Prochlorococcus marinus str. MIT 0917: one gene and its partner. The protein of the gene in region 2 interacts with the protein of the main gene of each other region in a pairwise test. Links are inferred from orthologs where the notes say so. Each region holds a gene or a part of one and is shown on either strand. Other genes may lie near its edges.

Region 1 (16,413 bases), 120 kb from region 2 along the record:
GAATTTTTTCTTGAGTTCTTATATAGAAACTCTATATTTTAATGTTTTATTAGAGGCATTTTAGTAGTAATGGTCCAAAAAAGAAGCGAGGAGAACAAGGCGAAAAAGATTCCTCAACAGAGAAAGACAACTCTTAAATGGGGAACCAATGGGGAGCTGTCAGAACTTGATATGGTTCGTATATTGGACCGTTTAAATGATCATGATTTAACTGAATGTGAGATACCTTTAGAAACGGTAAAAGAAAAAAAATTATAAATTCTTTTTTTTGTCTACGAGAAAAGCTAATATATTATTAATTATTGATTAGCTTTCATGAAAATAAGCATTGTGTTTATATCTTTGATAGCAATAATTCTTGGGTATTTATATTTTTTTACTGGCTATAAATCAGCCTTTGAAGCTGATCAGCAATGCCATTATGAATTGCGATTGAAATCTGTTGAATTAGAAGGATTGGGCTGTGATCATGATCTTGAAACTAATCAATGGATCCTTTATCAGAAAGGAATTAATGACAAGCCTTCTCAAGTTGTTGAACGTTATCGTTATTAACTTATGAATTTATTATTTATTGTTGGGAAAATATATATAGCAATAATTGAAGAGAACAAGGCTGTAATTATAAATGTTGAAAACTGCCCTAATGATCCTGGAAGATATGTGCTTTGAAGGAAATAAAAATCAATAAGTGAACCGATTGTTCCCCAAATAATTACCCAAGCAGATACGTATGAAATACCAACCAATGTTTTTTTATTCATAGCTTTTAAGAAATCAAGTATGTTAATGGAATAAATATAATATATAGATTTTATTTTTAGCTGATTCCAAAAATTTTAAGCGTTGCTGGTTCGCCACCAAAAGCTAATTCAGTTAGGATAAGCATTAAAAATCCGATCATAGCTACTCTCGCATTAACAAGTTCAGCATTTTCATTAAAACCAAAAACTTGTTTTACCTCTTCGCCTTTATTATTTATCCATTTAGGGTATGAATTGAGGTTTTTGCTTTGATCAATTAGTTTTGGATCATTTTTAGGTTCAATTGTTTCTATATTACCTGGATCTGAATCGAAACTATGATTATTGATCTCTGAATCATTCTCAGACATTTTAATTTAAAACATAATTATATACTTAAATTATAAGCCTTTTTTTTGGATTTTACTCTTTTCTAAGTTTAGCCATTTTCTTTGACTATTTAAAGTGGGTTTTTGTTTTTATTTAGTAAGCAAAGTTAATTAAACAAATAATTATTAGAAAATTTTATATTTAATAAATAAAATTGAATTATATATAAGTCATATATTTAGAAAATATATGACTTATATATAAAAAAGAAAAGAGCTATATAAAGTTAAAATTATTTATTATTACCTTATTAAGTTTTGTTTGACTATTAATTGATACCTTGTTTTTACCTCAATTCCTTGCTAGAAAAATATTAAAGGTTTTTACTAAATGAATAGAGCTGTTCAGATTGCTATTGTTTTATCTTCACCTCGATTTTTTATGTTTTTTCTTTCAGACCCATTAAAAAAACTTGCATCTACCTATAAAATGAAGCTTGTTTGATAACTATGTTATTAAGTATTACTTGGCTTATCCCAGGTCTACCAATAATTGCATCTATTTTCATCGCGTTGCTTTTATTGAGTTTTAGTAAAACAATGAATAGGCTTACAAAGCCAGTATCATATTTTCTTATTGCCAGTCTTGCTCTTTCTGAACTGATCAACTTTATTTTATTTAAAAATAAAATAACGGGTAATTATGTTTTATTTGGTGACAGTTTCGAGTTGGCTATTGATCGACAAGCCTTGCTATTTTCTGAATCAATAGGTTTTATTATCTTATTGATTATGCTTTTATCAGTTGCTAAATTAAAAAGAAGAAGTGGCTATGTTCGATACTTTATTTTTCTAGGATTCTTTAGTGGTTTTGTTTATTTATTCTCTTTTAGTGGCAGCTTATTTCATAACTTTTATGATCCACTGATATCATCTTTAGATAAAATAGGTATTACTTTTTAAAGAAGTTATTAGATCATCTAATTCGTTTAGTGAAAAATAATTAAGTTTTGCATGATTGATGCTTTGATTTCATGTTGTCATAATATCTAAGCTGTAATAAACTAAAAATAATCTTAGGATTTAAGGTTTTACTTTGAGTGTAAATTCGTCTTTAGATCTTCCAAGCAATATTGCATTAGTACATGAATGGTTTACTCCAAGATCAACTGGTGGCGCTGAGAATGTTGTTCAGTTGATTGATGAATTGTTAACTGAAATTTCATCGCAGCCAGAACTTTTTTCCTTAGTTAATGAAGAGAACTTGTATGAAAATAGCTGGTTGCTTAAACGAAAAGTAAAAACTAGCTTTATTCAGAAATTACCATTCGGGATTTCGCATGTTCAAAAATATTTGCCTCTTTTGCCTTTCGCAATTGAACAGATTGATTTAGATGGATATCCATTGGTTATAAGCAGTAGTCATCTTGTTGCTAAGGGTGTTTTGACTTCGCCTGACCAACTTCATATTAGTTATGTTCATACACCGGTCAGATATGCTTGGGATCAAATGAATACATATTTGAAACGATCTTTTTTTAGCAGAATTGGCTTAGGCCCATTGATTAGATGGCAATTGCATAATTTGAGGCAATGGGATCAATTAAGTGGCTCAAGAGTAGATTACTTGCTGGCGAATTCAAATTTTACAGCAAAGAGGATTTGGAAGTATTGGAGAAGGCGTTCAGAGGTTCTACATCCTCCCGTAAATGTAAATCGATTTCAATGGAATAAACCTAGAGAAGATTTCTATTTGAGTGTTTGCAGATTGGTTCCTAATAAAAGGGTTGATTTACTCGTTAGGGCCTTTAATAGGCTCAAATTACCTTTGATAATTGTTGGCGATGGAGTCGAAAAGTATTATTTAAAAGAGCTTGCAGGGCCATCAGTTCAAATTCTTGGTTTTCAAAGCAAAGAGAAGATTGAAAATCTAATGAGCAGATGTAGAGCCTTTGTTTATTCAGGTATTGAGGATTTTGGCATAGCTCCTGTGGAGGCAATGGCCTCAGGAGCACCTGTAATTGCTTTAGGTAAGGGAGGGGTTTTAGATACTGTTAAATGCTTTAACTCTAATTCAGTTAAAGAGGCAACTGGACTTTTATTTCCTACTCAGACTGTGAAGTCATTAGTTGAAGCAATTGAATTTTTTAAGGAAAAACAACTTTGGAGAGATTTAAACCCTGAGTCGATTAGAGATTGGAGTAATTCTTTTTCTCAAGATTCATTTAAAAATAGATTTGAGAAAACCATAAATAGAGTTTGGAGGGAGCATATCAAATCTTGTGACATTGCGACTAGTGACCTTGGTGCTTCATCAAGAAATTACTAATTAAGTAGTCTGTAAATCTGGAGTCTTGAGATTACTAACTCAATAATTTGTGCAAACTAATTCAAGAAAATCTTTATTACGTTGGTCTGAGTTTCGTAAAGGATCTCCAAGAATTCCTTTTGAAGTAATCTCAAAAGAACCTTCTTCTTTGCTTGCTGTAGAAATAATAAGAAATCAAAGTCGTTATGGACGGACATTAAAAAGAATAGGTGATGTCATTTTTTCTTTGCTAGTTTTAACTCTAGGTTCACCAGTATTTATCTTAATTGGAATCTTAGTAAAGTTAAGTTCTTCAGGATCTGTTTTTTATATTCAAAAAAGAATAGGAAGAAACTATAGAGAATTTGGATGTATTAAGTTTCGTACTATGTATAAGAATGCTGATGATTTGCTTCCAAATTTATTAGAGAAATATCCTCTTATGAGAAAGGAATTTGAAAAAGATTTTAAATTACGTAAGGATCCTAGGATAACAAAATTAGGTAGATTTCTTCGACGATCTAGCCTAGATGAATTACCCCAATTCTTTAATGTTTTAAAAGGAGAAATGAGTGTTGTTGGCCCTAGACCAATAGTGAGTAATGAAATAAACAAATACAGCCTTTTTATGGAAGAAGTTATATCTGTTAGACCAGGCCTCACTGGCTTATGGCAGGTTAGTGGTAGAAATAATCTTAGTTATAAAAAAAGGGTTGAATTAGATTTAGCTTATGCAAGAAATAGAAATTTTATACTTGATTTGGAAATCATTATTCTTACATTAGGAGTATTAATTTTTCCAATGGATAGAGGGGCATATTGAGCTTACAAATTAATATATTTTATTATTATTGAAAAACATAATAGCCAAGCGATTTCAAGTCTAATACTTAGATTAAGGATCTTTTTTACAGAATTTATACTTGCTATTGGATAAGATTTTGCAATTATGGGCTTTATATTTTTTACCCCTTTGTAATAGTTTAATCCTCCCATTCTTACTTCTGCGCAATAAGCAAATATTGCTTCAGAAATGCCTGAGTTTGGCGAGGAATCTGCTATTCCATCCTTCCAGGAATATCTTATCGTTTTTAAAATTGAATGCTTTGGTTTACAGCAAAAAGGAAGAGTAATTAATACAATTCTTGAAGGAATCCATACCATTAGATCATCCAGCTTCGCACCTGTGAAGCCAAGCCACTTTAATTTGCCATCTTTGTATCCAAGCATTGAATCAATGGTGCTAGATGCTTTAAAGATCCATGCCATTGCCAATGGCCCTGGAGTGGATAGATTAAATTCCCAGAAAATAGTTCCTATAAACATCCAAAATAATGGAGCAAAAATACCATCCACAGAATTTTCACTCGCTGTTTCAGCCGAAGCTCTAAGAATTTCATTTGTATCTAAATTCTCTACATCTCTGCCAACTATAAGACTTAATTTTTGTCTTAAATTACTTAGATTATTTTCAGGATTTTTGTTTCTTAGTAAATTTAGAATTTCTAAAATACTTTTATTTAGACTTCTCGAAGCAAGAGAACTACTTAAGATAAATGCAAAGCATAATGTACTTAATATTGGATTTTTTACTTTATAAAATAAAAATAATCTTTCTAAAAGCCATCCAGATAAACCACTTAATGATAATACTATCAAGGTCAATATTAAACCTCCTATATATAATTTTGATTTATTTTCGTTCGCAATACTTTCAGCTAATCTTCTCAAAAAACTAATAACCACACCCATTAATTGGACAGGGTGTGGCAAGCTTTTAGGGTCGCCTATTAAAAGGTCGAGAATAACTGCAAGTGAGATTATATGAATGATATTTTAGTCTGATTTAAGCCAACTAAACATAGAACGAAGTGTTTTTCCTACTTTTTCTATCGGTAGTTCTGAGTCTGTTTGGCGAATCCTTTTCATTTCAGGTTTTCCAGCCTCGCATTCTTTTACAAAGTTTTTAGCAAAAGTACCATCTTGAATATCGGCAAGAATATTTTTCATTTCCTCTTTTGTCTCTTTAGTTATCAATCTTGGACCGCTTACGTAATCTCCATATTCAGCAGTATTTGAAATCGAATCCCTCATTGCCGTTAGACCTCCTTTAACCATGAGGTCAACTATTAATTTGACTTCATGCAAGCATTCGAAGTAGGCCAATTCAGGCTGATAGCCTGCGTCTACAAGAGTTTCAAAACCAGCTTTGACTAATTCTGATAGGCCTCCACACAAAACTGCTTGTTCTCCAAATAGATCAGTTTCTGTTTCTTCTTTGAAGTTAGTTTCTAGAATTCCAGCGCGTGTTCCTCCAATACCTTTTGCATAAGCCATCGCAAGTGATCTGGCTTTGCCTGAGGCATCTTGCTCAATGGCAAATAAAGCAGGAACCCCTTGACCATTCTGATACTCCCATCTGACAGTGTGCCCAGGCCCTTTTGGTGCAATCATTACAACATCGACAAACTCAGGTGGTTTTATTAATTCAAAACGAATATTGAAACCATGAGCAAAACTTAGTATTTTCCCTGGTTTCAAATGAGGTGCTATCTCTTTGGTATAAACGTCTTTTTGAAACTCATCAGGTAAAAGTATCATAATCCAATCTGCCCTCTCGGAGGCCTCTGATACGCTTAAAACTTCCAATCCATCAGAAGTTGCTTTACTGGCTGAGCGACTTCCTTCATAAAGTCCAACAACAACGTTGATGCCACTATCTTTTAAATTCAATGCATGCGCATGGCCTTGAGATCCATAGCCGATAATTGCAACGGTTTTATCTTGAAGAAGACCTAGGTCTGCATCGGAGTCGTAAAAAAGTTTTGCCATGTGAGTGGGTATTTCAGAACTGTATTAAGGCTGAGCTTACGAAATAGAGTGCTATCGAATCCACTTTCATTGATATATTTTTTTGACTATCAAGACAATTTAATTTATGAGAACAACAAACTTTTTATCTTAACTTTCATTTGGGTGGGTTATCACTCGGTCGATTAGGCCATAATTTTTTGCTTCTTCCGCACTCAAAAAGTAATCACGATCAGTATCTTTTTCAATCTTTTCAAATGTTTGTCCAGTCATCTCTGCCATGGATTTATTGAGCATTTCTTTTATCCTGAGAATTTCTCGGGCTTCAATTTCTATGTCACTCGCTTGTCTTTGAGCAGTACCGCCAAGTGGCTGGTGAATCATGATTCTACTGTGAGGTAATGCAAGTCTTTTACCTTTTGTCCCTGCAGAGAGTAAAAAGGCACCCATTGAGGCCGCTAATCCAACACAAATGGTTACAAGATCACTTTTTACATATCTCATCGTGTCATAGATCGCTAATCCTGCTGTTACGGAGCCTCCAGGACTGTTGATATACAAATAGATGGGCTTACTACTGTCTTCAGAATCAAGATAAAGCATTTGCGCTACGAGGCTATTTGCAATGCCGTCGTTTACTTCTTGACCAAGAAATAGAATTCTTTCCGCACCAAGTCTTGTATATATATCAACCCATCTTTCAAATTGACTTCCTGGAAGACGGTATGGAACGCTTGGAGTACCTATTGGCATGGCTGATTGATTTTGAGTTGTTTAGGGTGATGATTAAAAAATTGAAAATTATTTTTACTTATGTGGGCAAAACCTTTTCGCCTGGTAAGTCTTTTCTACTGGTAAGAACGCGATCTATAATCCCGTATTCAACTGCCTCACTAGGGTTAAGATAACTCATGCGATCTGAGTCTTTGGATAATTGATCTACTGATCTCCCAGTGTTATGACTGAGGATTTCTAGCATTGCTTTTTTGTTGTGAATAACCTCATTTGCTCTGATTTGAATATCAGTTGCTTGGCCTTGAGCGCCACTTCTGGGCTGATGAAGGACAATTGACGCATGAGGTAATGCTGCTCGTTGCCCTTTCGTACCGGCCGAGAGTATTACTGCTGCGGTCCCCATGGCTTGGCCTATGCAAATAGTATGAACTGGAGGCTTCACGTATCTGAGAGTGTCGCAGATCGCAAAGGCCTCGGTTTCAAATCCGATTGCATCTCCTGTGTACCAACTCGTTCCAGTTGAGTTAATATAAAAATAAATAGGTTTTTCAGAATTATCAAATTCGAGAAAAAGAAGTTGGGCAATAATTAGTTCAGTTACATCCATTCCAAGCTGCCTTTTGGCATCATCATCGGAAAATAGTGGCAAGCCTAAATAAACTATCCTTTCTTTCAGGAGAAGCGATGGTAAATCAGGGGGCGGTGTTCTCATTACGGCAGAATCGCCATAATACGGGGAAGATGCAGTCATATGAAGTTAAGTCTTCTTGGATTCGAGCCTAGCTAGATCTAGCCTTGAGATGCTTTTGTTTGTTCAAATTTGTTCGGGGGCTGATCATTTGAAGCTTTACTAAAAACCATTCGGCCCGTCGGTGTTTGTAATGCTCCAGTCACAACTACTTCTATTCTTTTACCAATCCATTGGAGACCCTCCTCGATAACTACCATTGTGCCATCTTCAAGATAAGCAATCCCTTGTGAGTTTTCCTTACCTTCTCTAACTACTTTTAAATTTAACTTTTCACCAGGTTGAACTTCTGGTCTAACTGCAAGTACTAGATCGCTTAAGTTAAGAACTTTTATTTCTTGGACTAGAGCTACTTGAGATAAGTTGTAATCGACAGTGATTAATATTCCTGAGATATCTGAGGTTAATTTTAAAAGAATTTCATCAGTTCCTTCCCCTTCATATTTTGTACTGTTAATAACTAATCTTCTTCCATAACTTTCTCTTAATTGGTTAAGTAATTTTAGTCCTCTCCTTCCTTTTCCTCGCTTTTCGTTGTTACTTGAGTCAGCTAGTTTTTGTAGCTCATCCATAACTGATTGAGCTACGATTATTTGCCCTTCTATAAGTCCAAATCTAAGGAGAGACTGAATGCGACCGTCAATTATAACGCTGGTATCTAAAACTTTCGCACTAGCTGGAGTTAGAATACCATCTGCCATTAACAAAGATTCAGTGCTATTTGGATTGAAAAGGCGTAAAACTGTTCGCCCGTGAACATCGGCAAGGTTATATCCAAGTACTCCAAAAAAAATGTTGCTAAGTACAGCAAAAATAGGCTTTACAAAAAACAATTCAGCGGGTAACGGTAAAAGTAGTACAGGTACTAATAAAAGAGTTGCAATGATAAGTCCAAGAACTATGCCAATAGATCTACTAACCAGAAGATCTGTTGGCATAGTTCTTATTCTTTTTGTTAATTTATTTCTAAATTGCTGAAAAAGGAAGGCTATTAAAAGTCCTACAAGAGCTGTTAATCCTGAAAGAGCAATTTTTAAATTTTTTAAATTAGTAATATGATCTAAAGTCTCATCAGGCAACCAATTCACACCAATCCATCCGGTGATTGCACCTGATATAAGAAATAAAACCAGAATAAATAGGTCTGCCATATATTCAGGTTATGCTTGCTTCTCGTTTTTTACTAAAGCTTTATTTATTTTCAAAGATTTGGATTGTAAAAGTGACCATTTATTTGGGTTTGTATATTTAGAGCTCAAATGGTAGCCCCACCAAGAAGTGCATATTTGCACATACCCTTTTGCCATAAAAGATGTTTTTACTGTGATTTTTCCATTATCCCTTTAGGTGATAGCGTTCAAGCTACAGGTAGTCCAGGGATAACTTCTATTAACTCATATTTGGATTTAATTAATAGAGAGATTTCAATTTCCCCTAAAGGTCCTGCACTTTCAACAATTTATTTGGGTGGTGGAACCCCTTCTTTATTGAAAAAAAATGAGCTAGGTGGTTTATTAAAAAATCTTCAAAAAAAATTTGGATTTCAAGATGGTGCGGAGATAACTATGGAGGTTGATCCAGCAACATTTTTGAAAAATGATCTGAATGGATATGTAGAAATTGGAATCAATAGATTTAGCTTGGGAGGACAGGCCTTTGATGACACAATTTTAGCTTCTATTGGTAGAAAACATAATCGTTCACAATTAATTGAGGCGTGTAATTGGGTAAATAACTTATATAAAGAGGGAATGCTAAAAAGCTGGAGTCTTGATTTGATTCAAAATCTTCCAGGTTTAAATTTGTCTAAGTGGATTGAAGAGTTAGAACAAGCAGTTAAAACGGAAGCTCCTCATTTGTCAATATATGATTTAACTATCGAACCAGATACGGTTTTTGGAAGAATACACAAAAGAGGTAAGTTGAATATCCCAATTGAATCTGAAGCTCAAAAAATAGATTTTGAAACTAATAGATTTCTTAAAAGTAGCGGTTTCTCTAGATACGAGATTTCAAGTTATTCATTACCTGGACATGCATCTAGACATAATCGTATGTATTGGAGTGGTTCTGGTTGGTGGGGCTTTGGGATGGGCGCAACAAGTTCTCCTTGGGGTGAGAGATTCTCTAGACCCAGAACAATTGCTGGTTATAAAAATTGGCTTGAGCAACAAGAAAGTCAATTATTAGAGAAAACTTTGTTAAATGAAATTTCAACACCGATGCCCTTGGATGAGCTTTTGATGATTGGTCTGAGGAGACGTGAAGGTGTTCATTTTGAGGAACTTGCTAAAAATGTTGGATGGACTCAAAAAGAATGCGACAAAAATTTAAAATTACTGGAGGAATATTGGCTTAATTATTTAAAAGAAGGATCTATATTAAGAAACAATGGAAGATATTTTTTAAGTGATCCCAAGGGGATGCAAATTAGCAATCAGATTTTGATTCAGATGTTTTTATGGTGGGATTCACTTAATCAAGATTAGTAGATTTTATCCAGTCTCTTAGGGCATCTATGCAAAGTTTGCGTCCTGCAATTAAAGGCTTTGCAAAAGGAGGCTGTGCAATTGAAAGGCCAAGAATATCAGCTGTAACTCTTACCTGCCCATCGCAATCACTGCCTGCTCCAATGCCAATTACAGGAATGGCTAGATCTTTTTTTAACCGGCTGGCAATTTCTCCTGGGATATGTTCAAGAACTATTGCAAAACATCCTGATTCTTGAAGCATTTTTGAATCTTTGAAAATTTTATCTTGACTATCTTTATCCCTTGCTTGAGATTTATATCCAAGTTGATGAACTGACTGCGGAGTTAAACCAAGATGACCCATTACTGGGATTCCCATTCTGATAAGTCTTTTAATTACCAGTAAAGTTTCAGGTTCCGCTCCTTCAAGTTTCACTGCTGAAGCTGAAGAATTTTTAAGGAGAGTTCCAGCAGCTTCAACGGCTTTGTCCTCTCCACATTGATAACTTAGAAAAGGGAGATCACAAACTACTAATGGTTGTTCGTGAAAAGGCTTGCAAAATCCCCTGCAAACAGCTTGTGTATGGTGAAGCATTTGATCAAGCGTGACAGGAAGTGTAGTTGCGTGTCCTAAGACAACCATCCCAAGTGAATCTCCCACTAGAACAACATCAGCACCTGCGGCCTCGACTATTGAGGATGAGATGGCATCCCAAGCAGTTAATACAGTTATCTGTTTGCCCAACTTTTTAAAACGAACCAATTCTGTGGTTTGCATTTAATTCTTAATAACGTGTTTAGCTATTGCTAGAATATTAGTGACTCGGCCCCATGCGGCTGTGACGCTCAAACCTGGTCAGGACCGGAAGGTAGCAGCCATATGGGATGCTCAAAGCAGGCGTGGACTCCGGGTCACCTTAATAAAAGAGGAATTTGATAATTTCAACGATTTTGTCTTAGACGTAAAAACTCTGGTATCGAAGCCCCTGATTCTCTAGCTTCTGCTTGTTCGTAGAGTGATTGAGGCGAAAGTCTTGCTCTATTTCGTTCATTTGAATAAATTTGATTACTGTCAAATCCTGTAGCAATAACAGTTACTTGAATCTCTCCCTCAAGTTTTTCATCAACTACAGTACCTACAATGATATTTGCTTCTGGATCTACTACATCGGATATGACCTCAGACGCAGATGTCATATCTTCAAGAGTCATATCTTTGCCTCCAGTTATGTTTATTACACATCCTTTCGCTCCATCTATTCGAGCTGCTTCTAAAAGAGGACTGTTGATAGCTGCTTGAGCTGCTTCTAGAGCTCTTGACCTTCCAGAGCCTAAACCTATACCTAAAAGCGCAGTACCAGCTTCTGTCATCACAGAGCGCACATCAGCGAAATCTACATTAACCAATCCAGGACAAGTGATTATGTCACTTATTCCTTGAACTCCTTTCATAAGAACATCGTCAGCGCTTCTAAAGGCTTCTTGCAAAGGCGCTCCTGAAATTACGTCTTTTAGTCTGTCGTTTGGAATGACAATTAATGTATCAACATTCTCTGCAAGTCTTGCTATACCTTCATCAGCTTGTCTTAAACGACGTTTCCCTTCAAAACTGAATGGTTTGGTAACAATCCCCACTGTCAAAGCACCACTCTCTTTGGCAACTTGAGCAACGACAGGGGCTGCCCCTGTCCCAGTACCTCCTCCCATGCCAGCAGCAATAAATACTAGGTCAACTCCTTCTAGGGCTTGTTGAAGGTCAGCCCTAGACTCTTCAGCTGCCTTCTGCCCAATGCTTGGATTGCCACCTGCTCCAAGACCTCTAGTTAAGCTTTGACCAAGTTGAACTCTATGAGTTGCGGATGATTGAATAAGCGCTTGGGCATCTGTGTTGAGCACCCGATATGTGACTCCATCAAGATCACTATTAATCATTCGGTTGACGGCATTACTTCCGCCGCCACCAACGCCAATAACCTCAATACGTGCAGATTGACTGGGTAGGATTCCTTCATCCATGTTGAAACTAGATTTGTTTCCCATTCCCATCACCATATTCAGGATTAGAACTCGTTTTGGGCATTATGAACATCATCCATGAATTCTGTTGGCTTATAGGTTCAAATTGATTAACAAATTAATTTCCATGATTGCCCGTGAATTGATGACAGCATATTAAACATTTCTAAAAAGTCATGTCATAGCAAGGCTTTTACCTCTCATCATCCAGTATTTTTTCTATTTTTAATTCTGGTTTGCTTGGATCTCTAAGATCCACGATTTTTACTTTTGTGTTGATTAAAAGATTTGGTAATGATTTTTGTAGCTGGTTGAGTTTATTTATTTGCTCAATTAAACGATCAGTTCCTGAGCCTAAAAGGACTGAATCGAAGTGCTCGGTTTTTATGCTGATTTCTTGAAGAGGATCTATTTTGATTTTTTGAAGAGGACTTTGAAAAATAAATCTATTTTTAATTATTAAAATAATTTCCTTTTTTTTATTTGGATTCCAATTTTCTATAGATAATTTAATTTGATTTTGCTTTGATTTATTTAAGAATTGAAGAGGTATCCACGATCCTTCAATATCAATCATTCCTTTTTCAATATTGTTTGAAAGAAGACGACTGGCAAAAGCTATTGGCTCTCTTTCTAAAATATTTAGATGAATTTCGGGAGGGAAAAACTTTCTACTTACTGAAACTCCTTTAATAGGAAGCTTTTTTATTAAATAGGATTCAATTTCTTTGGGATTTAATTCCAACAAATTTCTAGGATAAAAAATACTAGTTGTTTGTTTGAGATCGTTTTTTGATATTCCAGAGAGACCTGTGATTTTAGTTTGATCAAAACTTATTGGTTTCCATGCTTGGTTTAAAAATGTAAGAATCAGAAAAATTGAAGTGCTTGAAAAAAAAATTAATTGCCAAATTTCAATTAGAAAATCTTTATTTTGAAAAATATTCGAGACTTTTTTAGTTGATATTCGGTTATTTTTAATTAATTTTCTGTTTTTCCTTTTATTTGATTTCAAAGGTCGCATCTTGCTCTTGACATAAGTTTGTCCATCCATTGACGAGCACGCTCAGCATCTGAAAAAGGCACATCTATTTCTCTCCCTGAGCCAACAAGCCTGAGTCGACAACGTCCTTCAGATTCTTTTGTCAGTGGTGCTTCACCTGAACTGAGAGCCATCAGCTCAACCATTTCTAATTTCTTAACTTCGAAAGTTGCTTCCTCCTTGAAGCTGCCAGCCTCAAAGCTGCTCCAGCATAAAATGCCAGCTTTTAATCGAGCAGCTCCTGTCCCATCAAGCTTGGCGAGCTCTGAACCTTTAGCCCAAATCAGATAGAGATTCTGTCGCCTTCTCTCTATCCAGCCAAGGGAAGCTATGAGAATAAAAGCCATCAATAATGGCAACCAAAGGAGACCGTGAATCATTTTTTGAAAAATAGATCTAAAAATGTCATGGTTAATTCATTCTTTAGCTGTTTCTATGAGACTAGCAACAAGTTTTTCTAGTTTTAATCCCGAAGCTTCCCACAATGTTGGGTACATGCTTGTTTTAGTGAAGCCTGGCAAGGTATTAACCTCATTTATAAAAATCTGTTCCGTGCTTTCTTGGTAAAAAAAATCGACTCTCGCCAAGCCATAAGCATTAATAGCTTTACATGCCTCGATAGCTAGCTTTTGTATCTTATTAACTATATCTATGTTTAAATCAGCTGGGATAATTGTACTGCTTAGATTCTCATCATATTTGGATTCATATGTATACCAATCGGTTTGAAATTTAACTTCGCCAACAACTGATGATTTCATTATAGATTTTCCTAATACTCCACATTCAAGTTCTCTCCCTTCAATATTTTTTTCTATTATAATTCTTTCATCATATTTTGCTGCAGTTTCTATTCCGGTAATTAGCTCTTTTTTTGAGTATGCTTTAGTTATTCCAATAGAAGAGCCCAGATTGGCTGGCTTTACAAAACATGGATAATTTATTATTTCTTCTATTTGATTATATATCGACTTCATGAATGATTTGTCTGATAAATTCACTTTGTGTAAATAAGTATATGGAGCTTGAGGAAGATTAAATGATTTAAAAATAGATTTCATTGCTATTTTATCCATGCCTAAAGATGAACCTAGAGTTCCTGATCCAACAAAAGGTTTTCCAGTTAATTTAAACAATCCCTGAATAACTCCATCTTCTCCATTTGGACCATGCAATGCGGGAAACCACACATCAACTTTGTTACTTTCTGCTGGAAAGTTAGCGAGATTATTCATAGACTTTATATTGCTTTTTATTGTTTTGGTTGATTCCTTTTCTCCTAATAAAATTGACTTTGAGTATTCTGAATCCGACCAAAAACCATTCTTGTCTATATAAATTGGATTTACAATAAAACGTTCAATATTGCAAGAATGAGATAAGGCGACGTAAATAGTTTCAGCTGATTTGATAGAAACTTCATGTTCACTTGAATAACCACCAAAAACTAGTCCTATAACTTGCTTTTTATTCGACATGTCTATTTTGTTCTCAATATTCTATAAACGTTGTTAATTGAATTAATCAACATTTATAACAAGCTCCCAGTTAATGAGAATGGACGTATTTCGTTGATTTTTATATTCACTATTTGTCCAGGTTGAGGTGATTTGCTATCAATTGAGGATTTTGGAAAAAATGTTAGTCGATTTGTTCTAGTCCTTCCTAGTAATTGGGAATTATCTTTAGAATTTATGCTTTCAACGAGTATTTCCTGTAAGGAGTCTTTGTACCTTAAGTTTCTTTTCTTCGCAGTCTTTTCTACTAAGTTATTAATCTCTCTTAGTCGATCTATTTTTATTTTTTCAGATAATTGATTAGGCCATAAGGCGGCTGGAGTATTTGGTCTGGGAGAATAGGCTGCAGTATTAACCAGGTCAAATTTAACATCCTCTATAAGTGATAGCGTCTCTTCGAATTGATCTCTCGTCTCTCCCGGAAAAGCTACAATTGCATCAGAAGTAATTGACGAATCAGGCATTATTTGTTTTATATAATTGACAATTTCTTTATAGGTTTGAACTGTATACCCTCGACCCATATTTTTTAGTATTTTATTACTTCCACTTTGGACTGGGATATGAAAGTGTTCACAAACTTTAGGAAGCTTTGCACATACATCTATTAATTCTTTCGTGAAATACCTAGGATGACTTGTGGCAAACCTTATACGCTCTATCCCCTCAATATCATGAATATATTCTAATAAATATGAAAGTGTTAATTGCCCAGATTTATTGAATTCATAAGCTTTAAAGTCTCTGCCATAAGCATCTATATTCTGCCCTAAAAGGGTTATCTCTTTATACCCAATTCTCGCTAATTCTTCTATTTCATGTTTAATACTTTGCGGTGTTCGTGATTGTTCTTTACCTCTAACTGACGGGACTACGCAATAAGTGCATCGCTCATTGCATCCATAAATAATGTTAACCCAACCACAGATGGCGCTCTCTCTTCTTGCTGTCGCAATGTCTTCGTAAATGTGCTGTTCATCAGTCGCTAAAACTTGGTGTCCGTTATCAACTTGATTAAGAAGAGTCTCCAGTCGATTTGCATGCTGAGGTCCCATTACAAGATCTACTTCAGGAACTCTTCTTAAAAGTGTTTCCCCTTCTTGTTGAGCTAAGCATCCTGCAATGATAATTTTTAAATTAGGATCTGATTTTTTCCTTCTAGCTTGCCTTCCTAAATAGCTGTAAACTTTCTGCTCAGCATTATCACGAATAGTACATGTGTTGTAGAGAACTAAATCTGCCTTAAGTTCCTCTTCTGCAAGCTCATATCCCATCGTTTGCAAAATGCCTGACATTCTCTCTGAATCAGCCTTATTCATTTGACAACCGAAAGTGGTAATCCAGTAGCTTCCTCTAGGGCTTTTAAAAGAATTGCTTTGTTTAGTAGGAACTATGGTTGTTGTCATCGCAGATGAATTTTTTTCCTTGGGGAAAAAGATTTTTGAGATTGTCCTAAAAAATGTTCAAGGGCGAGCGAGGGGATTCGAACCCCCGAATAGCGGCGCCACAAGCCGCTGCCTTAACCACTTGGCGACGCCCGCCTTGTGCTTTTAATCTACCAATGATTTGTCATTTTGAAATTCCAAAATGATTTTGGTAAAAAAAATTAGCTTGTGAGTATTGTAGATAGTACGGATTGAAAATATCACTTTTTATATCTTGATCAAAACGCAATTGACAGGTATTGAAGTTA
Region 2 (16,426 bases):
AAGTTTAATTAGCCGTTACATATTGACTACAGTTGGCCGGGTTGTCATGAACCATACAATTATTGATGCTGTAGCAGCCACCTGATAACTCTTAGAACAAATTCCCTTTTTTCTTGAATCGCTTTTCAACATGACTTCTTCCTCTCCTAAAACTCGTAAATCCTCTACTAAAACAAAAGCAAAAAGAGGCTCTAAAGCAAAAAAAGCAGCAGAGATGAAAGCTGTTCAAAGACTTTCTAAAACTCCTCCGCCCTTTAGAAATAAAGTAGTTGATAAGAAAGGTTTGAAAAATTTAGTTGCATGGGCATTCAAGCATCATGGAACAGCAGCAACTGCTGCTATGGCAGATAACTTGAAAGATCTTGGTTTCAGGTATGCAACCCAGGCAGCAGTTTCAATTTCTGTTGATGATTTAAAGGTTCCAGAGGCTAAACAAGATTTACTCGGTCAGGCCGAAGAACTAATCACTTCTACAGAGGAATGCTATAGATTAGGTGAAATTACTGAGGTCGAGAGACATACAAAAGTTATAGATACTTGGACTGAGACTAATGAAAGATTAGTTGATGCTGTCAAAAAGAATTTCAATCAAAACGATCCATTAAATTCAGTATGGATGATGGCTAACTCAGGAGCCAGAGGAAATATGTCTCAGGTTCGTCAGCTTGTTGGGATGAGAGGATTAATGGCTAATCCTCAAGGTGAGATCATTGACTTACCAATACGCACTAATTTTAGAGAGGGTTTGACGGTCACTGAATATGTCATTTCCTCTTATGGAGCTCGTAAAGGTCTTGTTGACACTGCTTTAAGAACTGCTGACTCTGGATATTTAACTAGACGCTTAGTTGATGTCGCTCAAGACGTAATTGTTAGAGAAGAGGATTGTGGTACTACAAGATCAATTTCAATAAATGCAGAGGATGAAAAGTTTGGTAATAGGCTTGTTGGACGCCTGACAGCCGAACAAGTAGTTAACGTAGAGCAGGAAGTTTTGGCTGAAAGAGATACTCCAATTGATCCTCAGCTATCTAAGAAATTTGAACAATCAAATATTCAAAGTGTCAGGGTTAGATCGCCTCTTACATGTGAGGCGACTAGATCAGTCTGTCGTAAATGTTATGGCTGGGCACTGGCGCATAATCAACTCGTTGATTTAGGGGAAGCAGTAGGTATCGTTGCTGCTCAATCTATTGGGGAGCCAGGTACCCAATTAACTATGAGGACTTTCCATACTGGTGGGGTTTCAACAGCAGAAACTGGTGTTGTTCGTTCCACTCTCGCAGGAAAAGTTGAGTTTGGTTCGAAGGCACGAGTAAGAGGCTATAGAACACCGCATGGCGTTGAAGCGCAGCAAGCAGAAGTTGATTTCAACCTAAAAATTATTCCGGCAACTGGTGCTAAACCTCAGAAGATTGATATACCAATGGGTTCTTTACTTTTTGTAGACAATGATCAAAATATTGATATAGATGTAACTGTTGCTCAGATTGCGAGTGGAGCTGTTCAAAAAAGTGTTGAAAAGGCTACTAAAGATGTTATATGTGATTTGGCTGGACAAGTTAGGTATGAAACCATTATCCAACCCAGAGAGGTTACGGATAGGCAAGGGAATATAACACTTAAAGCTCAGCGACTTGGTCGACTTTGGGTGCTAGCAGGAGACGTGTACAATTTACCTCCGAATGCTAAGCCAGTTGTTTCCGGCAATGTTTCGGTAAAGGAGGGACAAGTTTTAGCTGAAGCAAGTCAGGCAAGTGAGTTTGGAGGTGAAGTAAGGCTCAGAGATTCTATTGGTGACTCTAGAGAGGTTCAAATAGTCACAACCTCTATGACTTTGAATGATTTTGAATTGCATGAAGAGTCGAGTCATTCAGGGGAAATATGGCATCTTGAAGCAAAAGACAATACACGTTATAGATTGAATACTATCCCTGGAAGTAAAATTGGGAATAACGAGGTAATAGCTGAATTAGCAGACGATCGGTTTAAAACTCAAACAGGTGGACTTGTTAAATATGCCCCTGGGTTGACAATTAAAAAAGCTCGTTCTGCAAAGAATGGGTATGAAGTTAGTAAAGGTGGCACTTTATTGTGGGTCCCTCAAGAAACTCATGAAATAAATAAGGATATCTCATTATTAATGATTAAAGATCGTCAATGGATAGAGGCAGGGACAGAAGTTGTCAAAGATATTTTTAGTCAAACTGCTGGAATAGTTACTGTTACACAAAAAAATGATATTCTCCGCGAAATTATAGTCAGAAGCGGTACTTTTAAACTATGTAAAGAAAGTAAAGCACTTGATAGGTTCGCAGGTGATGGGCAAATAGTTAATCCTGGAGAAATAATCGCAAAAGGGATTAAGACTGATTCAATGGTCATGGTTCAATCAGTTGAAACACCAGAAGGTAAAGGTCTCTTATTAAGACCTGTAGAGGAATTCACTATTCCTGACCAAGCACAATTACCTGAATTAGAGCATGTTAAACAACCTAAAGGACCATCACTAGGAATCAAAGCCTCTCAAAGACTTGCTTTCAAGGATGGTGAGCTTATTAAATCTGTTGAAGGTATTGAGTTGCTTAAAACTCAACTCATGCTTGAGACGTTTGATACAACGCCACAGATGACAGTAGATGTAGAAGTCATAAAAGATTTGAATTCAAAGAGTATTAATAGATTGAAATTAGTTATTCTTGAAAGTATTTTAGTTAGACGAGATACAACTTCTGATTCTAGCCATGGGTCAACACATACTGAATTACAGATAGAACATGCTCAAGTTGTTGCAGCTGGAGACGTTGTAGCTACAACCCAGATATTGTGTAAGCAAGAAGGTATTGTTCAACTTCCTGATGCCATTGACGGTGACCCTGTTCGTCGACTTATCGTTGAAAGGGATGAAGATACAATAACAATTGATTCCAAAGGAACTACTCTTTTGAAAGTTGGACAAAGAGTAGTAGATGGAGACTTTGTATCTAAAGACCAACTAATTGGCGCTTGCGGCGAAATAGAAAATATTGATGGTAAGAAAGTGAAGTTGCGTCTTGGTAGGCCTTATATGGTCTCCCCAGATTCAGTCCTGCATGTTCGTGATGGTGATCTGGTGCAAAGAGGTGATGGCCTGGCTTTGTTAGTGTTTGAAAGACAAAAAACAGGTGATATTGTTCAAGGTCTACCAAGGATCGAAGAATTGCTAGAAGCTCGTAGGCCCAGGGATTCTGCTATTTTGTGTAAAAAGTCCGGCACAGTAGATATTAAAAAAGGTGATGACGATGACGCTGTAGTTGTATCTGTTATTGAGGACAATGATGCAATCTCTGAATATCCAATTTTGTTGGGACGTAATGTAATGGTTAGAAATAGCCAACAAGTTGTAGCTGGTGAATTATTGACTGATGGTCCAGTAAATCCACATGAGCTTTTGGAATGTTTCTTTACAGACTTACGTGATAAAAAACCTCTAATGGATGCAGCTCAGGAGGCTATAGCTAAGCTTCAGCATAGGATGGTAAGCGAGGTTCAAAATGTTTATAAATCGCAGGGTGTAGCTATAGACGATAAGCACATAGAAGTAATTGTTCGACAGATGACGAGTAAAGTACGAATAGAAGATGCGGGAGATACAACATTTTTACCAGGAGAGTTAATAGAACTGAGGCAAGTTGAAGATACTAACCAGGCTATATCCATTACTGGAGGCGCCCCCTCGGAATTTACTCCTGTTTTACTTGGTATAACAAAGGCATCACTTAATACTGATAGTTTCATATCAGCGGCTTCATTCCAAGAAACAACCCGAGTTCTTACCGAAGCGGCTATTGAAGGTAAATCTGATTGGCTTCGTGGACTTAAAGAAAATGTAATTATTGGTCGCCTGATCCCTGCCGGCACTGGCTTTAGTGGCTTTGTCGAAGAGTTAAATGCCGAAGCAGGTCCTCATCCAGATATTCTTGCGGAAGACCCAGCGGGTTATCGAAGGATACAAAATCTTAGACCTGACTATACTGTTGACATGCCTTCTTCCCCAGTCGCTAAGAATACCTCTGTTTTGGATGATCCAAGTGAAGAGGATTTAGAGGCAACTAGAAGTAGACATGGCATTGATCCTACAACGAGTAATTTCGCAGCATTTGCGCGACCAATCGGTGATGATGAATCTTCTGAAGACCAAATGCCAGACCCTGCTGCGTTGGAGGGCTTGCAAGAAGAGGGCTTACTTTCAGATGAATAAATGAATCTCTACAATGTTCTTATAAACTTTCTAATATTTAGTTCTTCTACTTTAAAGTCCATCGATGATTGATCCACCTGTAGTCCCCAAGCGTAAATTACCACGCTATGGCTTTCATACACATACTGAAAGAGTTAATGGTAGATGGGCAATGATTGGTTTTATTGCATTAGTTCTTTTGGAATTTAAGTTGGGACATGGATTAATGAATTGGTGACAAAATTCCCTAAACTATCAAGTAATGCATCCTTGCTTGGCTTAGGTTCAAAAGATCTTGAAGAATTTGCTCGCCAGGAAGGTGAAAAAGCTTTTCGAGGTAGGCAAATTCATGAATGGATTTATCAAAGAGGGGCAAAAAGTTTAGATTCAATTACTGTACTGCCAAAGAAATGGCGAGATTCATTAGAACATAAAGGAATAAAGATCGGAAGACTTGAGGAAATCAATAGGGTTGTATCAGAAGATAAGACATTAAAATTATTGATGGGGACTATCGATGATGAGATTATAGAAACAGTAGGAATACCAACAGACAAAAGACTGACTGTTTGTGTTTCAAGTCAAATTGGCTGTCCTATGGGTTGCAAATTTTGTGCGACTGGTAAAAGCGGGCTTAATAGATCTCTTAATGTGAATGAGATCGTTGATCAAGTTATTAGTGTCAGAGAAACAATGAATAGGAGACCCACTCATGTGGTGTTTATGGGCATGGGCGAGCCACTTCTAAATATTCGCAACGTTTTAGACTCTATTGAATGTCTGACGAATGATATAGGCATTGGTCAAAGGAAGATAACTGTTAGCACTGTTGGCATACCGGATACTCTCCCAGATTTAGCAAAATTAGCTCAAGAGCGTTTAGGAAGAGTTAAATTCACTCTTGCTGTTAGCCTTCATGCATCTAATCAGACCTTGCGTGAATCAATTATTCCCTCAGCGAGTTCTTATCCAATCGATTCATTACTCAAAGACTGTAAAAAATATATAGAACTCACTGGTAGACGAGTAAGTTTTGAGTATATACTTCTTGGAGGGTTGAATGACAAAGATATTCATGCAGAGCAGTTAGCTGATTTGATGAGAGGTTTTCAGAGCCATGTTAATTTAATAGCTTATAATCCAATTGCTGAAGAAAACTTTAAACGACCAAGCCAATCCAGGGTTAATGGCTTTAGAGAGCTTTTAGAAAATAAAGGAGTTGCTGTAAGTGTTCGTGCAAGTAGAGGTAGAGATAAAGATGCGGCATGTGGACAGCTAAGAAGGCAAACAATCGATACAATAAAAATTAATTAAGCAAGAAAAAAATATGATTTGTGAGATCTTATGAGTGTTATTGATTGGTTTATTTTATTTCTTTATTTAATATTTTCTTTGGTATTGGGGATTTATATATCTCTAAAAAATCATAATGAGGCAGACTATTTTGTTGCGGGCCGTCGTCTGAATGGTTTGCTTGCAGGTATGTCTATGGCTGCAACAACGTTCTCGATTGATACTCCTCTTTATGTGGCAGGCATTATTGGAACTAGAGGCTTGGCCGGAAACTGGGAGTGGTGGAGTTTTGGACTTGCACATGTGGCTATGACAGTTGTATTCGCTCCACTTTGGAGGCGTAGTGGAGTATTAACTGATGCTGCCTTCACTGAATTACGTTATGGGGGCAAATCAGCTGCTTATTTAAGAGGTATAAAAGCTTTCTTGCTTTCTGTTCCGATTAATTGTATTGGGATTGGTTATGCATTTCTGGCAATGCGTAAAGTGGCTGAATCATTAGGTGTCGTGGATGGACATATTGTGTTTGGCCCCTTTACTGACACGATACTTCTAATGTTTTTAGTTGCTTTGTTTTTGCTTGTTTACACTGTTGTAGGTGGCCTTTGGGCAGTAGTGGTAAATGATTTTATACAACTTGTATTAGCTCTTTTAGGCGCGTTTGCTGTTTGCTTTGTAGCGCTTGATGCTTCAGGTGGTATGACCGAATTATTAACAAAGTTAGAGGCATTAGATCGACCTGAGCTCCTTTCTTTATTTCCATGGACATTTAATAAAGATGGTTTCAAGTGGTTGGATAGTTCAGGAATAAGTATTACTACTTTTTTCGCTTTTATTTCTTTACAGTGGTGGAGTTTTAGACGTAGTGATGGTGGTGGGGAATTTATTCAGCGTTTATTGGCTACTAAAGATGAAAAACAAGCAACTTTGGCAGGAATAGTTTTTTTAATTGTTAATTATCTTATTCGTAGTTGGCTTTGGATTTTAGTTGGCTTGGCTGGTTTAGTTCTCTTGCCTCAACAAGCTGACTGGGAATTAAGTTATCCAAACCTCGCTATTACATATTTGCCACCTGTTGGACTTGGATTAGTCGTGGTTTCATTGGTTGCTGCATTTATGAGTACCGTAAGTACTTCAATTAATTGGGGAGCAAGTTATCTTGCTCATGATTTATATAAAAGATTTGTGAGGCCATCGGCTGGCCCTAAAGAAATGATTCTTATAGGCCAGGTTGCAAGTATTTTATTGCTGCTAATTGGAGTCGTCACGGCTCTATTTAGTAACAGTATTGGTTCAATGTTTAGACTTGTTATTGCAATAGGTACAGGACCAGGTGCTGTCCTTGTTCTTCGGTGGTTTTGGTGGCGAGTTAATGCTCTAGCGGAGCTTTCCGCAATGTTGAGTGGTTTTTTTATAGGCTTAATTACCTCAGTCTCGCCCTATTTTATAATTGAAGATTTTGGAAAAAGACTCTTATTTACCACTTCATTTACTGCTGTAATTTGGTTGCTTACTTTATTTTTTACTGAGCCAGAGTCTGAGGAGACACTCAATCAATTTGTGATGCAGGTAAACCCCCCAGGTCCTGGTTGGAAAACAATAAGGAAAAGTCTGAATATCAATCCGGTTGACAATTTTTCTTTGATTGGATCTCGATTCGTTTTAGCCTCAGGAATTCTCTATGGTGGATTAATTAGCATTGGGGCTTTCTTATTGCATCAAGAAAGGAGCGCTTGGATTGCGCTTTTAATTTTTGTGAGCTGTGTGTTTTTAATTAAGAAAACAAAACTAATGACTCAAAAAGTTGACCCTCGATAGCCAAATGGTCAAAATTTAGAGCAGAATAGAATTCTAATTAATTTGTAACTTTGGGTTTTTTACGAACAACTCTTTTCCCTATTTTGATTGTTGCTCTTTTTGCTGTTGCTTTGTTCGCTGTTAGCGCTCGTATATGGCTCCCCGGGGATATGCTTGCTCCAGCACCAATTAATTAGTTTGCTCTTCCTCTGTCAGAGCTATGAATGATGAAAATCAAAAATTAAGTGAAAAAGGGTTGGCTAATTTGGCCATAGACCCTGATCTTTTGGCTAGAGAATTAGCTGCTCAATTGGCAGGAGATCCTTTAGATGAAATTGAATTAGATAAAATTGATGGAGAGCAATGGAATTCATCAAAAGAATGTGATGTTGCGTTGAAATGGCTGCAATCCGGAAATAATGAGAGACTCCAGGGCTTAAGAGTCTTTTGCGAACATAGAGACCCGAGAGCTCTGCCATTCTTATTGCCTTTACTTGACGAGCCATCTCCTGTCGTCAGGATGAGTGCTGTTTATGCTTTAGGGAGAAATCCTTGTCCACAAGCTATAGATCTTCTGTTGCATTTATTGAGATTTGATAGTAACGCTTATGTGCGTAAAGCTACTGCATGGAGTCTCGGCAATTACACTGACGCTCCAGTACTAGAACCTCTGATTAATGCATTAAAACAAGATGTCGCTGCCGTGAGATTATGGGCATCCAGCTCTTTGGCAGAGGTTGGACTAAATTCAGCAGAGAGCTCTTCCCCAGCAGCGAATCAATTACTTGAAAGTTTGCAAGTAGATGGTGAACCAATAGTTAGAAGTAACTGTATTTGGTCTTTAGGCCGCCTTTATGAACTTTTGAGTCCGGGAATCCAAATTCAAATAGTAGAAACTTTTATTTCTGTTTTATTAAATGATAGAGAGCCTTCTGTCAGGTATGAGGCCAGGACAGCTTTGGAGCAATTGGATAATCCAGAGGTACAAAAAAAATTAAAATCACTGATTGATGATGGTCAATTGGTTTAATTTTTGGTACAAAAACAATTCGTTGTAATTAATAATTCGCGTTTCTAGAGTTTTTTTCTATATCATGCGTGACTTAGGGCTTCAATTTTATGCCACAACGCACATTGCGCTTTAAAATCCGACAAGATGGACGTGTTGAAGAAACCGTTGAAGGTCTTATTGGTGAGGCATGTATTGATTTAACTGAGAAGCTTGAGGAAGCCTTAGGCACCGTTGAAAGGAGAGAGCCAACCTCTGATACCTTTCTTCGTGAAAACGTTCAAAAACAGACAATTACTGCAGAAATCCACTGATGTCACATTTCAGCACAGTCAAAACTCAACTTCGTAAGAAAGAGTTCCTTAAACAGGCTCTAATAGACTTAGGTTATGTCCCCAACGAAGGTGAAAATCTAGTTAGAGGTTATAGAGGTCAAACGGTAAAAGCTCAAATGACTGTTCAGATGAGTAAAGGAGCAGACATTGGATTTCGTTGGAATGAAGGCTCAAAATCATATGAACTTGTAACTGACCTTGATCTCTGGAAACAATCAATACCAATTGAGAGATTTTTAGCTCAGGTCACTCAACGTTATGCTCTAAACACTGTTCTTGATTCAACTTCTCAAGAAGGATTTCAAGTGTCTGAGCAAAAGCAAAATTTAGATGGATCAATTGAATTGGTAGTTACTCGTTGGGATTCCTAAGACTGTTTTGAAAATTGACTTTTGATCCTAGAGCTGCTTTTGAAACTAGGTCTATTGAATATCAGCCTTCAAATGATATTTATGATCCAAATGTTGCATACGAAGCACCTAATAATGAAGATTTTGAGCTTAGTGGTAGAGATCCAGTCCTTGGAGGGAAGTTAAGGGAAAAAGCAGTTTGGGTTGATGAGAGGAAATGCATCGGCTGTACATACTGCAGTTCAGTTGCTACTAACACTTTTGCAATGGAGCCAGAACAAGGGCGAGCAAGAGCTTTTAGGCAAGATGGAGATAGTGATGAATTAATACAAGAAGCAATTGATACCTGCCCTGTCGATTGCATAGATTGGGTTTCTTTTGAAGACTTAATTAAACTGGAAGAAGTTATAAAAAATCATCATTTTAGGAATTTAGGTTTACCACCGGTTACTTGATTTTGAAATATAGAAGTGGCAAGAATTAAAGATAGTAAAAACAATTCAATACCTAGAAGAAGATTTGGGCGTACAGAAATTCAGATGCCAGTTTTATCTCTTGGAGGGATGCGCTTTCAACAAAGCTGGAAGGATTTAGATCCTAGAGAGATTAATAATCAAGAACAAGAGATCTTGCAAAAAACCATTAAGCATGCGTCTCAAAAAGGTATGCATCATATAGAAACTGCTCGTCATTATGGAACATCAGAACGTCAGATAGGCTGGGCCTTCGGCCAAATCGATGACCCAAAAAGAATATTACAAACGAAAATACCACCAAATATTGATCCTTCTATATTTGAGCAAGAACTTGAGTTAAGTATGAGTAGATTAGGTTCCAAGAAAATAGATTTATTAGCTATTCATGGTATTAATCTTCCTGAGCACTTAGATATGACTATTCGTCCTAATGGATGTCTAGAGGTTGTTCGTCGTTGGCAAAAAGATGGTCTTGTTGGTCATGTTGGTTTCTCAACTCATGCAAACGTTGAATTGATAATTAAAACAATTGAAACAGGATTTTTTGATTATGTTAATTTGCATTGGTATTTCATTCGTCAGGAAAACGAAAGAGCTTTACAAGCTGCGGATGCTAATGATATGGGGGTTTTTATTATAAGTCCTACTGATAAGGGAGGTCACTTACATACACCGTCGTTGAAACTTTTGGATTTATGTAGCCCTTTGCATCCAATAGAATTTAATGATCTATTCTGTTTGAGTGACAAAAGAATTCATACATTAAGTGTTGGAGCTTCAAAGCCTGAAGATCTAGATATTCATTTAGGTGCAATCTCTAAACTGGATATAATGCATGATTTGATTAATACTATAGATAAAAGATTATTTGATGCCTCATGCAAGTCGCTTGGAGAGTCATGGTTGACTACCTGGAAAATAGGTTTACCTTGTTGGGACCAAACTCCAGGAGAGATTAATATTCCTGTTCTGCTATGGCTAAATAATTTATTAGAGGCTTGGGATATGGAAAGCTTTGCTAAAGATCGTTATGGTCTTTTAGGCAGAGGAGGACATTGGTTCCCAGGCTCAAACGCAGATTGTTTGGATTGTGAAGTGAGCGAGGATGACTTGAAAAAAGTTTTGATTAATAGCCCGTGGAGATCTGAAATACCTTTCATACTTAGAAAATTGAAAAACAGATTGGGGGGAGAAAGAAGAGATAGATTATGGGGGGTTTAGTAACCTAAAGGCTGTTTTTTGGGTTTGCCGATAGATCTTGGATATTGATTGGGACATTTATTAAGAGAACTAATCCTAATAATATTCCTAATACCGCGATTATTAGGGAGTACGAATTCATGTGTTCGTTGGATCTTTGCATTTAGTTCAGTTAAAGCTTTTTTTAGTATTTGTTGCTCTGCTTCGCTCCACCCTCCTTTAAATATGAGTGCTTGACCTGTCGAATTTAAAAAAGGCACCAGATATTCTGCTACTACATTTGCAGAAGCAACTGCTCTTGCAATGGCATAGTCAAAATTACTTCGAAGGATTGGATCCCTTCCTGCTGTCTCAGCTCGTTCAGTTACGACTGTTATACGAGAATTCAATCCAATTTCTTTAGAAACTTCTTTCAGAAAAGTCGTTTTTTTACTTGAAGAATCTAAAAGAGTAATATTTGAATTTGGCATTGCTATAGCTATGGCTATACCAGGAAATCCACAGCCAGAACCAATATCTATGTATTTATGAGAAAGTTCAGGGTGCTGAAGTTCTTTATGCAGTGGCAACAAACTGTCACATACTTGTGCAGTCCAGAAATCATCTCCATCAACTAAGCGAGTAAGGTTGGTCTTCTTATTCCATTCTTTAAGTAACTCTTGTAAATGGATAAATTGAGCTAATTGTTTTTCACTCGGCACCCATTTAAGCTCATTCCATATCGTGAGATGATTTGCTTTTTTGTTGTTTTTATCAGCAGACATTTTAAATTGTTTTTTGAAATAGTCAGTCCTGAGATATTTATATAAAATCTATACATTATTAGATCATATTTTCTTTAGTTGACCCCTTCCTCTAATTGTTACGAACTGCTTGGTGTTGCTACCTCTGCTAATAACGCAGAGCTTAGAAAAGCTTTCCATCAATTAAGTAAGCAACTTCATCCGGATACGACATCTTTGCCAAGTGATGAAGCGACAAGGCAATTCCAAAATGTTTGTGAGGCTTATGATTTATTAAGTGATCCTGTCTTAAGGGCAAACTATGACTTATTTATTGAAAAAGAGAATAATCTTATAAGGCAGAAAAATGAAACTTATTTAGAGAAGATACAACCTGTACAATTTTCAAAATCGATAGGAGTTAGGAGACCATTATCAGGAGGAGAACTGTTTTCGCTTCTTCTTTTAATTACCTCCATTTTCTTGAGCCTTGCATTAGGTGTGCTTATTGCTTTTTTAAGAGGCGGAAACTTGAATTTTGTTCCAAGTTGGCTGATGCAATCTTAATTTAAGGCAATAATTATATAGCTAAGCGCTTAGAAACTTGATAAGAAAAATTCTAGAATAGGGAATTTAACCCCTCTTGGATTCCAAAATAGCATTTTTCTAGTTCTTCATCGGTGATACAGAGTGGTGGCATTAGATAAACTACATCTCCTAATGGCCTAATGAAAACACCAACACTCAATGCACTTGCTTTCATGATTTTCCCAACGTAACTTAAATACCCTTTTTTACCTTTCACTTTAATATTAAAAGCAGCAATGGTTCCTGTAATTCTTGGACATTCAATTCTTGGATCTTTAACTATTGTTTGGAGATGAGGTAGATGACGTGACTCAAAATCCAAATATTTTTGAGGGGAGTTTTCTAAAAGATCTAAGCTTGCATTTGCAGCTGCACAGCCTAAGGGGTTAGCTGTGAAACTATGACCATGCCAGAAAGTTTGCTTAGGATCTTCTCCCAGGAAACCTTCAGAAATCCTTTTGCTTGACATAGTCACTCCCATCGGTAGGAATCCACCAGTTAACCCTTTTGAGAGTGATATAAGGTCTGGTTTTAATCCTGCTCTTTGAAAAGCGAATAGTTCTCCACACCTTCCAAAGCCAGTTAATACTTCATCTGTAATTAGTAAAGAATTAGCCTGACGAATTCTTTTTTCCACTTCAACTAAAAATTCTGAACGAACCATTCGCATCCCTCCAGCCCCTTGCACTAATGGCTCAAGAATTACTGCAATAGTTGGTGTCTTCAAGAGCTGATCAAGGGTTTCTAAAACCTCCTTTTCTCGTCTTTCAAAATTTTCATCGCCCCACCATGTCTCAGGCCAAGGGACTCTACTAACAGGAAATAGCATTTGATCAAAAGGCTCGCTAAATATATTTCGTTCGCCTACTGCCATTGCTCCAAATGTATCTCCATGGTAGGCACCTTCGAATGCAATGATTTGAGATCTATTGTCACCTTTATTTTTCCACCATTGACGAGCCATTTTTAAAGCTACTTCTACTGCTGTAGAGCCATTATCTGAAAAGAATAACTTTTCTAGACCTGTTAATTTACTTAGTCGATTAGCTAATAGCTCAGCTTGAGGATGAGTAAAATCTGCAAAGATAATTTGTTCTAATTGCTCTGCTTGAGTTGCGATAGCCTTAGCAATATATTCATTTGCATGACCATGAAGAGTGACCCACCAGCTACTTATACCATCGATTATTGGAGCTCTGCCTTTAGGAAATAAGAGGGCTCCTTTGGCTTTTTCAACCAATAATTGAGGCTTAGAGGATGTAAGTTGTGTGAATGGTGGCCATATATGAGGATTCTGAATAGTTTGATTTGAATTTTCTTTCTCATTCATCAAATTTAGTTTTCCCTCTTAATTCATTTAACTTGATTGAAGTCAAAATAATCTTTTGATTAAGAAAAAAATAAAATTTTAATTTCGAATGTATTTTTTAAGCTTTTGATCTAATTGCTGTTTATTCCACTCTTCTGAAAGTACTTTTGCGTTGACTTCGTCAAAGATAGGAAGACTTGCAAGAATTTTAGTATCTCCAAATTGCTCTAGAGTCTTCGGATTGTCTTTGTGTGAAGGGCCGTTTAATACTATTCCCAATACATCTAAATTTCTATGTTTCAAGGCTTCTAGACTTAATAAGGTGTGATTGAGAGTGCCAAGACCGGTCCTGGCTACAAGAATTATTGGTGCTCCCCAATCCTTTAATTGGTCTATTTGTAACCAATCCCGATTTAAAGGAACCATTAAACCACCTGCAGTCTCGATGATTATTAATTCATCTAAGTCAGGTAATTTTAAATTGCTTGGTTCAATAAAACCAGACTCTTGCTCTGCAGCCCAATGAGGAGAGACAGGAGCCTTGAATTTATATCTTTCAGAAAGATAGCGGTTGGGTTCAAGATTTAAGAGATTGCAAACAGTTTGGGTGTCTGTACCTTCCTCTGTTCCACTTTGAATGGGTTTCCAGTAGATACCTTTAAGACCTTGAACGAAAAAACTACTAACTATCGTTTTACCTACATCTGTATCTGTACCACAGATAATAATTCTTTTTTTGAAAGCACTCATCGCTTTATTAATAAAAACTGAATTGACCAACTAAGGCTTACTTGTTTATCCTTGTTGGAGATTGGCCAAAAAGACAATAGATGTCGCCAATCTGAAACACTTAATTGATCCTTCTGACTACTTTGTGCTCCGACCTTGATCATCGGTTTTAATAAAGAGGTAGCCTTCTTCGCTGTTTGTTTGATAACTTCAATTTTATTATATAAAATACTTTGTTTCGGTACGACTCTAATTAGTGAGTCGTATGATGGTAAATCAAGAGCCGTACATGTTAAATTTGCCTTTTCTGCGGCTTCAGACCATTCTGGAAAACTTCCCTTTATTGGGATCGCTAAAGCAATCCATCCATCTAAACTTAGAGAATTCAACCATTCCTTAAGTTTTTTTTGTGGATGATTAAGCCAATGTAAAACAAAACTTGAAGCTAATAAATTCGGTTTTTCAGACCACTTAGGTAACCCATTATTTAAATCCCAAAGTTTTTTAACACTCTTGTCTGAATGTTGATCAAGCATCTTTTTAGAATTATCCAATCTCACTACATATTGGTTTGGATGTAGATCTTCTAATGATTGAGCGAGTAGTCCAGTGCCAGTGCCAAGATCAATCCATAGTCCATGTTTAATTGAATGATGAGAACATATTTTTGCAAGTTTTAAAGCAGTACTTTTTTGAATTGATGCTGAATCGTTATAACTTAATGCAGCTTCGTTGAAGTTTTTATTAACTTGGCTAGACCATGTTTTGTGCATGATCCAATTCTAGCCAGTGTTTGACTTTTTTGATATTTTTAATTTTTGTGATGGAATGCCCGTCGTCTTGAAGGTTAATTGTTTTGGGTACGGTCTCAAGGTGCTTTATTAAATCTTCAGCTAGCTTTTCTTTAGTTTGATTAGTTAAAATATAGTCTTGTTCACTGTTAACAATAAGTACTTTAGTGGAACTCTTTAAGCCAATTGGAAGAGAATCAGAATTCATAAGAAGTTTTAAATCATTTTTTAGTCTTAACCTTCCTGAATCTGAAATCTGAAGGAGGTTTGATTCGGATGACTTAACATCTATGTAATTAGGTTTATAAGCTTTTATATGAAATTTCCTTAACATAGCTGCTTCGTTAGGTGTATTAATTGCATTCATCATCCTGTTGAGTGCCAGCTCTATATGGCGGTTCTCTTTGTTAATTGGAATAAAACGACTAAAACTATTGATTAATACAACATGAGTAGCTGAGTATAAAACTTCTTTATCTATCAAATGTGAACCAAGAGAGTGACATATAGCAACTCTTTTAAGTTCGAATTGATTTGAGTTGTGATTCCATTTGGGGTTATGAGGACGTATCTCTTTATATCCGCGTTCAGAAGTTTGCCATTCCCAATCACAACTTTTAAATACCTTTTCCCAATTTGACCATTGATGACTATCACCAGCCCAGCCATGCATGGCAATTATTTCTTTCATTTGTTTTTAAGAACGTCGATAAGTCTTTCGAAGGCCTGTACGGGAGTATTTCGTCTGATCACTATCCTGAGTCTAGATTTACCTTCAGGAACAGTTGGTGGACGGATCGCAACAGTTAGAAGGCGTTGTACCTCAAGTCTCTTTTGATAATCCATGGCTAATTCGTCTGAACCTAGAATTATGGAGATTATTGGACCTCCCCCAACAGGACGTTGCCACCCAATTTGAGACAATCTTTCTCTTAAGGCTATTGATTTCTCTTTCAGTTCGCTACCCCAGTTAGGGTTGCTTTCAATTAAATTTAACGCCGCTAAAGCACTTGCACAAAGTGGAGGAGCTAAAGCAGTTGTATAGCGAAATGCCCCAGAGTTTTGTATTAAATTTTCTCCTGTTATCTTGTCTGTTGCTAGAAATGCTCCCCCACTTCCAAATGCTTTACCAAAGGTCCCACTGATAATTGATATAGGTTCTTTGAGTCCAAAAGATTCTCCTCTTCCTTCTGGGCCCATAACGCCAAAAGCATGAGCTTCGTCTATCAATAACTTTGAATCATACTTAATGCAAAGCTTTGAAATTTCTTTTATGGGTGCTGTTGTACCCTCCATACTAAAAAGGCTTTCAGTAATTACTAAAGGCTGTTTTTTAGGATTGCTTTGTCTGGATTTTTTTAAAAGTCTTTCTAGGTCAGATAAATTGTTGTGCTTGAATCTAGTAAGCTTTGCTCCACTCGCTTTTACTCCAACGAGCAGAGAATGATGTATCAGGCGATCACAAATGACATGAGTGTGACGATCAGTGAGTGCTAAAACCGCAGCCAGATTAGCCTGAAAGCCACTCGGGTAAATTAGGACAATCTCACGATCAAGCCATTGGGCAAGCTTCGTTTCAAGTCTTTGATGAATATTTCTACTACCAGT

What was found.
Region 1: the proteins of rlmN (region 2) and ftsZ interact in binary tests that used the Escherichia coli proteins (3 or more experiments, as listed by UniProt). The link is inferred for Prochlorococcus marinus str. MIT 0917 from one-to-one orthologs.

Annotation. Positions count from the first base shown.
Region 1 is NZ_CP114784.1:856,619-873,031, reverse strand. What follows is about bases 10,137-13,121. They hold ftsZ (cell division protein FtsZ), read right to left. Parts: upstream 12,186-13,121; coding sequence 11,088-12,185; downstream 10,137-11,087. Other genes in these bases: O5637_RS05080 (cell division protein FtsQ/DivIB), read right to left, coding at 12,355-13,121; panB (3-methyl-2-oxobutanoate hydroxymethyltransferase), read right to left, coding at 10,150-10,923; hemW (radical SAM family heme chaperone HemW), read left to right, coding at 10,137-10,163. In the rest of the region: O5637_RS05160 (hypothetical protein), read left to right, coding at 70-258; O5637_RS05155 (hypothetical protein), read left to right, coding at 316-555; O5637_RS05150 (hypothetical protein), read right to left, coding at 552-764; O5637_RS05145 (high light inducible protein), read right to left, coding at 821-1,114; O5637_RS05140 (NAD(P)H-quinone oxidoreductase NdhF), read left to right, coding at 1,583-2,035; O5637_RS05135 (glycosyltransferase), read left to right, coding at 2,169-3,401; O5637_RS05130 (sugar transferase), read left to right, coding at 3,451-4,203; adenosylcobinamide-phosphate synthase CbiB, read right to left, coding at 4,206-5,201; ilvC (ketol-acid reductoisomerase), read right to left, coding at 5,217-6,212; O5637_RS05115 (ATP-dependent Clp protease proteolytic subunit), read right to left, coding at 6,342-6,944; O5637_RS05110 (ATP-dependent Clp protease proteolytic subunit), read right to left, coding at 7,003-7,677; O5637_RS05105 (PIN/TRAM domain-containing protein), read right to left, coding at 7,716-8,825; more of hemW, read left to right, coding at 8,934-10,136; more of O5637_RS05080, read right to left, coding at 13,122-13,185; O5637_RS05075 (hypothetical protein), read right to left, coding at 13,173-13,583; O5637_RS05070 (D-alanine--D-alanine ligase family protein), read right to left, coding at 13,620-14,681; tRNA (N6-isopentenyl adenosine(37)-C2)-methylthiotransferase MiaB, read right to left, coding at 14,735-16,126. UniProt on the Escherichia coli protein: Essential cell division protein that forms a contractile ring structure (Z ring) at the future cell division site. The regulation of the ring assembly controls the timing and the location of cell division.
Region 2 is NZ_CP114784.1:971,683-988,108, reverse strand. What follows is about bases 3,496-6,493. They hold rlmN (23S rRNA (adenine(2503)-C(2))-methyltransferase RlmN), read left to right. Parts: upstream 3,496-4,453; coding sequence 4,454-5,533; downstream 5,534-6,493. Other genes in these bases: O5637_RS05785 (sodium:solute symporter family protein), read left to right, coding at 5,564-6,493; O5637_RS05795 (high light inducible protein), read left to right, coding at 4,305-4,457; O5637_RS05800 (DNA-directed RNA polymerase subunit beta'), read left to right, coding at 3,496-4,240. Outside these bases: O5637_RS05805 (DNA-directed RNA polymerase subunit gamma), read left to right, coding at 1-85; more of O5637_RS05800, read left to right, coding at 131-3,495; more of O5637_RS05785, read left to right, coding at 6,494-7,330; O5637_RS05780 (hypothetical protein), read left to right, coding at 7,381-7,506; O5637_RS05775 (HEAT repeat domain-containing protein), read left to right, coding at 7,530-8,339; O5637_RS05770 (DUF2997 domain-containing protein), read left to right, coding at 8,429-8,632; O5637_RS05765 (DUF1257 domain-containing protein), read left to right, coding at 8,632-9,024; O5637_RS05760 (ferredoxin), read left to right, coding at 9,039-9,458; O5637_RS05755 (aldo/keto reductase), read left to right, coding at 9,474-10,700; 16S rRNA (guanine(527)-N(7))-methyltransferase RsmG, read right to left, coding at 10,697-11,443; O5637_RS05745 (J domain-containing protein), read left to right, coding at 11,522-11,968; bioA (adenosylmethionine--8-amino-7-oxononanoate transaminase), read right to left, coding at 12,021-13,319; bioD (dethiobiotin synthase), read right to left, coding at 13,398-14,048; O5637_RS05730 (methyltransferase domain-containing protein), read right to left, coding at 14,045-14,800; O5637_RS05725 (alpha/beta hydrolase), read right to left, coding at 14,781-15,509; O5637_RS05720 (aminotransferase class I/II-fold pyridoxal phosphate-dependent enzyme), read right to left, coding at 15,506-16,426.